3 regions of the Staphylococcus durrellii genome follow, and region 3 is predicted to be linked to each of the others. Evidence: riboswitches for the same ligand, from Rfam matches in the RefSeq annotation. Region 3 holds a riboswitch; each other region holds the start of a gene.

Region 1 (2,277 bases), 1.4 Mb from region 3:
CGCTTCTACGTGTTTTACGTGTGAATTCAGTTGTTCTATCTTGTAAGTTTTTCCAATGTTCTTTCGTTTGATTAGACATAGAGTCTTTACTCATACGTGAAAGTTCTGGTTCTTCCTCACCTAACTCTTGTTTAGTTAATGGAAGAGATCTTCTTAAGAATAAGAAGTTCCATATAGCCATTTGACCTAATATCCACATTATTAAAAAGAATGTATTAATACTTAAAATATCTATTGGTAAAATTTGATCGCTGTCTATACGACTATATAGTACAATTTGCGTCAATAGATATACAATGCCATAACTAAAAATAATCCAAAGATAGTGGTACTTACGGTGATTAGGATTCAATTCATCTTTGTAGACGATATATCCTATATGAATTGCGAATGGCACTATAAATAAAACAGCAAAAAAGCTATAAATTTGAGTCATTAAAATAATTGTAATTAAGAAATATAAAATACCTACTACTAAAAAGAATATTGAAATATCATAATCATATTTAGTCGTACGATATAATGTAGAACCTAAACAAATTACTAATGCTCCAAATAAAATAATCAAAATTGCACTTATAATTGGGAAACTACCTATATAATTACTCGTAACTCTGATAATTTCACCAAAAAATGCATTAATAAAGTCCCAAACATTATGAATATGTAATTCTATCTTAGCCTTGCCATTAAGTTTATCAATTAGCGATAAATTAAGTAATATAATGACACTAATTAAGATTGATACTATACCAATTACATAGCTATATAATATTTCGGCGTGTTTTTTCAAAAACGACATACCATTCACCTCAAAGTTATTATATACGAACTTATGATTCTTGTCTTTATTAAAACCGATAAATAAGTCTATAGTATGATATACAACATACACACATTAAACTTTCCACAGTTAGCTTCAATTTAAACAAACTTCAATTACTTAAGAATACCTTATTTTTACGATTCCTTGCAATAGCATTATAATTTATTTGTTTTAAATCTTGTGGAGGAGGTAAATACATCTGTATAACAACTTTATATAGCGAAACCTTAAAATAAGGAGTGGTTACTTATGACTAATGAAGATTTACACAAAGACGTAGCTGAACAAGCAAAAAATGCCGAAAACGAACTGAAAAGTAAAAATGAAGATAGTACAGATAATCACGAAGAAACTATGAAAAATATCCAAGATTTATACGAATAGTTAGAAAATAAGTCGGTTTTCTATTTATAACCTTGACAAATAGTGTTTAAAAGCATACATTAAGGATGAATTAAAACTTAATATTCGCACTAGGGGTGTTTATAACTGAGATGAGGTAACCCTCAAACCCTTTGAACCTGATCTAGATGAGACTAGCGTAGGAAAGTGTACAATTATAATAATTAATTTATTAATTTTTTGTATGAATATGCCTATAATCACGCACAACTTCTAGGGAGGTTGTGCGTTTTTTTATGGAGGAATGTTATATGTCAAAAGGTTTAAAACTATCAGAAATTTTAGTCACAATTTTAATTGCTATCGTTTTTGCAATTATTTATAATATCTGGAATTTTGTCTACAAAGCATTTCAAGTTTCTGGACTACACATTGAAGAAATCACTTATGGTGCCTGGTTCATGGCAGCAATTGTAGCCTATCTAATTATACCTAAAGCAGGTATTGCCTTATTAGCTGAATTTGCTGCAGGTGCTGGAGAAACAATAATTATGGGCCGCTTCGATATCGCTACGATGATTTACGCTTTTGTACAAGGGTTAGCTTGTGAAATTATATTTGCGATTTTTAAATATAAATCTAGAAAAGCGATTGTCGCTATCTTAGCTGGTTTATTAACAGCTATTTCAACATTCCCGATTGACTTCGCCTATGGATATCTAGCTTCACTAACGAGTTGGAATTTAACACTATATATCTTCTTTAGATTGTTAGGTGGCATATTAGTCGCTGGTTTACTTTCATATTATATTGTTAAAGCACTCGATCAGACGGGTGTAACCAGATTATTTAGACCATCATCTAAAGAAGATTATGATAATTTATAAGGAGCGTTGCATGTGTTAGTAGCAAAAAACTTACGCCTCAAATACCCAAACGCTAATAAAAAAATTTTTTCTGGATTAGACCTAACTATTAAAGATAAAGAAAAAGTTCTATTACTAGGCCCTTCAGGTTCTGGGAAAAGCACTTTATTAAATGTGTTGAGTGGTATTGTACCTGATTTAATAGAACTACCATTGAAATATGACAAATTAGATAGAGACTTT
Region 2 (2,277 bases), 450 kb from region 3:
TTTCACAACATCGTTCGTATAACATACGACTAAAGGATTTTGTTGACGAATAGTATCCAAGTTATTCATCATCTAAGCCCTCCTTTTTCATATAAGCAAAGTGATTCACTGGACCCCGTCCTTCACCAATTTCAGGTGTATATTGTATGCTCATAGAAATAAATTTCTTCGCTTTTTGTACTGCATCATATATTGTTTTCCCTTTTGCTAATTCAGCAGTAATAACAGCTGAAAATGTGCAACCTGTCCCATGTGTATGAGGCGTATCAAAACGTGGTTCTGTAAATTTGTAAACTTCATCTTTTATAAATAAATAATCTGTAGAATTTTGTTCATCATCATTAGCATGACCACCTTTAATAACAACGCCTTTACTACCTATTTCATTTATAAAAATATGTCCAGCTTTGTATACATCAGTTTCATTTTTAATTGTTAATCCTGTAATTTCTTCTGCCTCAGGAATATTAGGCGTAGCTACAGTAGCAAGTGGTAATAAAATAGATTTCAAATTGTTTTTACCTTCGTCATCCATTAGTGAATCACCACTTTTAGCAAGCATTACTGGGTCAATTACATATGGAATTTCTGGGTGTTTGGATATATATGATTGTATTAATTCCATCATCGCTTTAGACGCAATCATACCTGTTTTTAAAGCTTGAGGTAATTCGTCATCATATACACTATCTAACTGTTCTTCCAACCATTGTGGAGTCAAATTGTGAATATGTTGAACGCCTTTTGTATTTTGCGCCACGATACTCGTTATAGCTGCCATGCCATATACACCACAGGCATGAAATGATTTTAAGTCTGCCATAACACCAGCGCCTCCCGTTGGGTCGGTTCCTGCAATCGTTAACGCTATCTTAGGTTTTTTCATATTTATTTACCTCCAAAATCCCATGATTCTTGAATATATGCCATATTAAAAAAGTTTTGTTCATGAACAGTACTTTGTAAATAACTTTCTTTAATACTATCTCGTTCTTGTTGTGATACATTTTCTGTTAATTTATCTAATAATTTATCAAAAACATTTACGAGTTCTTCCATTTCTGTACTATAAAATTCAAACCATTTTGCTAATATGCAATTTTTGTTTAAACTTTCATCTTTTAAAGCTTGGCGTGCGATATACTGATATACATAAGGGCAAGGTGCCATTGCTGCTATTGTGTGTGCAGCATTTTCTTTAACAAATGCATTATAATACATATGTTTAATGTAATGATCACCACTTGGTGGCCATACTTTCTCTTGCACTATTTCTTCATAATCTTCTCCAATATAATTAGCTATTATCTCGTGGGCTTCAACTTCACCATCTACAATAAATTGTATTTGTTCTACTAAAAATTTTACATCTTCCATAGTATTTACTTTAGGTATAAGTAATGCATAGATGTTTGCAAATTCTTTAAGATACGATGCGTCAGCTCTTAAGTAAAATCTTGCTGCTTCGGCTGATAAATCTCCAGCTAGCATGTGTTGAATGAAATTATCATTATATATATTTGCTAAAATGGGTTTAGCTGCTGTTCTTAACTCTTGTGAAAATGTCATTGCTAAAGTTCCTCCTAATAAAAAAAACTACATTCCTCGTAAGAATGTAGTCCTAACTAGGCGAAATTAAAAATTAAGCACATGTAGACTACTTTCCTACGTTGGTATTAACCAAATCAGGTCCTAAGGGTCTGATTTACATCATCTCAGCCAATGGCTCCCCTAGTAGTTTTATTATAATGTTTTCTTACTAAAGATAACAAATAGCCTTGAAATTTGCAAAAAATCAAGAAAAAAGCGCTACCTTTAATTAGGCAACGCTTAATATTATTAAATCATATTTTTTAATTTATAGGTAAATTATGCAGTTACCCATTGTGAAGCACCTTCAGTATTGTATAATTTCATTGCAGCTTTATCTTGTACTGATTCAGGTGCAGATGAAGCTGGTTGACCTTGATATTGAGAAGGTGCTACTGAGTCCCATGTAGTTTGTAAGAATTGATATTTACCTGATGCACCAGTTGATGCATTTGTTGCATGAATGTCGCCACCAGATTCACGTTGAGCGATTTGTTTTAAGTGACTGTTAACATTTACTGAAGAACCGCTGTCATCACTTGAACTTGAATCGTTTGAGCTTGAAGTAGATTCTTGTTGTGGCTGTTGAGTTTGCTCATTTTGAGGTGCTTGTTGTTGTTTAGGTTGTTCTTGTTGTTGAGTTTGAGCGCTTTGTTGTGATTGTTCTTGTTGTTGAGCTTGTCCACT
Region 3 (2,277 bases):
CGTCGACAAATCAATGGTCAGAAGATGTTGGCCGACAATTTGGTATTACAAATATTTATCCACCACTGGTTACCTCAGATACGCATGTAGGGTATTTGAAACAGTCGATTGCTGAAAACCTAGGCATTAAAAACAGAGTTGCCGTATTTGCAGGTGGTGGTGATAATGCTTGCGGTGCTATTGGGGCAGGAGTCATTCAACCTAATCAATCGTTATGTAGCATTGGGACATCAGGTGTAATATTGTCCTGTGAAGCAAAGCAAGAGGCTGTATATGGTAATAATATTCATATGTTTAAACACGCTGTAAATAATTTATCTTATGCTATGGGTGTAACACTTTCAGCTGGTTATAGTCTGAATTGGTTTAAACGTCATTGTGCGCAAAACTACTCATTTGATGAAATTATGTCATGTGCCGAACAATCTAAAATAGGTGCCCGAGGATTGATTTTTGCACCTTATCTAACGGGTGAACGTACTCCACATGGAGATGCTAATATTCGCGGTAGCTTTATTGGATTAAGTGGTATGCATACATTTGGTGATATGGCTCGTGCTGTTGTCGAAGGAATTACTTACTCGTTATACGAGTCCATAGAATATTTGCGCTCTCAAGGTAAGCATATAAACGAAGTTGTTGCCATTGGTGGCGGTGCGAAAAGTGATTTTTGGTTACAATTGCAAGCAGATGTGTTTAATGCAAAAGTATATAAACTAAAACATGAAGAAGGACCATCTATGGGTGCAGCTATGATAGCTGCTACGGGTTTGGAATGGTATGATGATATCGCATCATGTGTTGAACAATTTATCCATAAAGATAAAATTTTTGAGCCAAATAAAGAATGTCATGTAGCTTATCAAAATTACTTTGAAATATACAAAGATGTTTATAATCAAACACAACCTATCACAAAAAAATTACTTGAGCTTACTAAGAAAAGTAAACTTAACTAATATGTAGTACTGGTTTGCAATTTCTAAAGACATAAGTTACATTAACATTACCGATCAATTGATTTTACAATAAATTAAAATTTAATATAAACCACTGGAAGTGCCTTTTTAGAAGGCTGAGATTGAGATTATTATTTCGAAATTCCCGGAACCTGATCCAGTTCATACTGGCGTAGGAAAGTGGCGTTACTTAGACGATTTTTATAATTGAGTATAAACGTTATTTTTCTAACCAGAAAAATAACGTTTTTTTATTATATATAGAGGTGAACACCAATGTTTATAGCAATTACACCGTATAAATTGTTAAATTTGCAAGATATTTTGCACTATCAATCTATTATGGGCTATTATGACCGCCTGATTATACGTACACCTATGACAACGTCTCAGCTCATTGATTGGATAACAAAAGCTATTGAACATGGTATTAGTAAAGACAAATTGACTGTGCATAGCAATGTAGACGTATTTATTGCTTGCGCTATGACATCTATTCATTTCAGTGAATATCATAGTGCCCTAAAAAATTTTAAAACTCAACATCCTCAAGCGATAGTTAGTATGTCTACACACAGTGAAGAAAGTGTAATTTATGCGCAACAACAGCGTTGTGATTATGTATTGTTTGGACATGTTTTTCCTACATCATCCAAACCTAATCAGGAACCAAGGTCGCAAAGCGAAATTACGCAAGTACTGAACAAAAAAATTAAAGTTATTGCTCTAGGTGGGGTGAATATTCGCACGTTACCACAATTGCCGACAGGTTTTGCAGGAATTGCTGGTATTTCATTATTTTATGACAGTGATAATCAAACTTTACGAAAAATTATAGAGGAGTGGTCAAATTATGTTTGATGTACTCATTATCGGTTCTGGCGTCATGGGCATGTCTGTCGCACGTAATTTAAAACATAATAAGTTGAAAATAGGCATCATTGATAGAGATGTCGACGGCATGCACGCTTCTTATAAGGCAGGTGGCATGTTAGGCGCACAAAATGAGTTTTCTAACGATAGTCCTACGTATCGTTTGGCTTTGGAATCCCAGCAATATTTCAAACAATTAAGTGAACAACTGCTATCGGAAGTTGGAAGTGATATCGAATATAAAGAAACAGGATTAATCAAGTTAGCATACGAACCCAAAGACAATAACAAAGTGATAGCACAATATAACTTTTTAGCAAACGTTAATCCGGATGTAAGACTTTTAGAACAAAAAGAAGCTCATCGTTTAACGAGTAATAATTTAAATATTGAAGACATCATGGCATTATATATTCCAAATGATCACCAAGTAAACGCGAATAAG

The links. Region 3 has a riboswitch for thiamine pyrophosphate ahead of ISP02_RS01450 (thiamine phosphate synthase). Riboswitches for the same ligand answer to the same signal wherever they lie in the genome.
Region 1: another riboswitch for thiamine pyrophosphate. It lies ahead of ISP02_RS08235 (ECF transporter S component); the one in region 3 lies ahead of ISP02_RS01450 (thiamine phosphate synthase).
Region 2: another riboswitch for thiamine pyrophosphate. It lies ahead of tenA (thiaminase II); the one in region 3 lies ahead of ISP02_RS01450 (thiamine phosphate synthase).

Annotation. Positions count from the first base shown of each region.
Region 1 is NZ_JADIIO010000001.1:1,712,413-1,714,689, forward strand. It holds gene auxA (lipoteichoic acid stability factor AuxA) at 1-802, opposite strand, end outside; gene graF (glycopeptide resistance-associated protein GraF) at 1,076-1,210, shown strand; TPP riboswitch at 1,292-1,391, shown strand; gene ISP02_RS08235 (ECF transporter S component) at 1,480-2,055, shown strand; gene ISP02_RS08240 (ABC transporter ATP-binding protein) at 2,068-2,277, shown strand, end outside.
Region 2 is NZ_JADIIO010000001.1:795,418-797,694, reverse strand. It holds gene thiM (hydroxyethylthiazole kinase) at 1-69, opposite strand, end outside; gene thiD (bifunctional hydroxymethylpyrimidine kinase/phosphomethylpyrimidine kinase) at 62-886, opposite strand; gene tenA (thiaminase II) at 889-1,569, opposite strand; TPP riboswitch at 1,646-1,743, opposite strand; gene ISP02_RS03725 (transglycosylase family protein) at 1,870-2,277, opposite strand, start outside.
Region 3 is NZ_JADIIO010000001.1:346,495-348,771, forward strand. It holds gene xylB (xylulokinase) at 1-959, shown strand, start outside; TPP riboswitch at 1,046-1,155, shown strand; gene ISP02_RS01450 (thiamine phosphate synthase) at 1,236-1,820, shown strand; gene thiO (glycine oxidase ThiO) at 1,813-2,277, shown strand, end outside.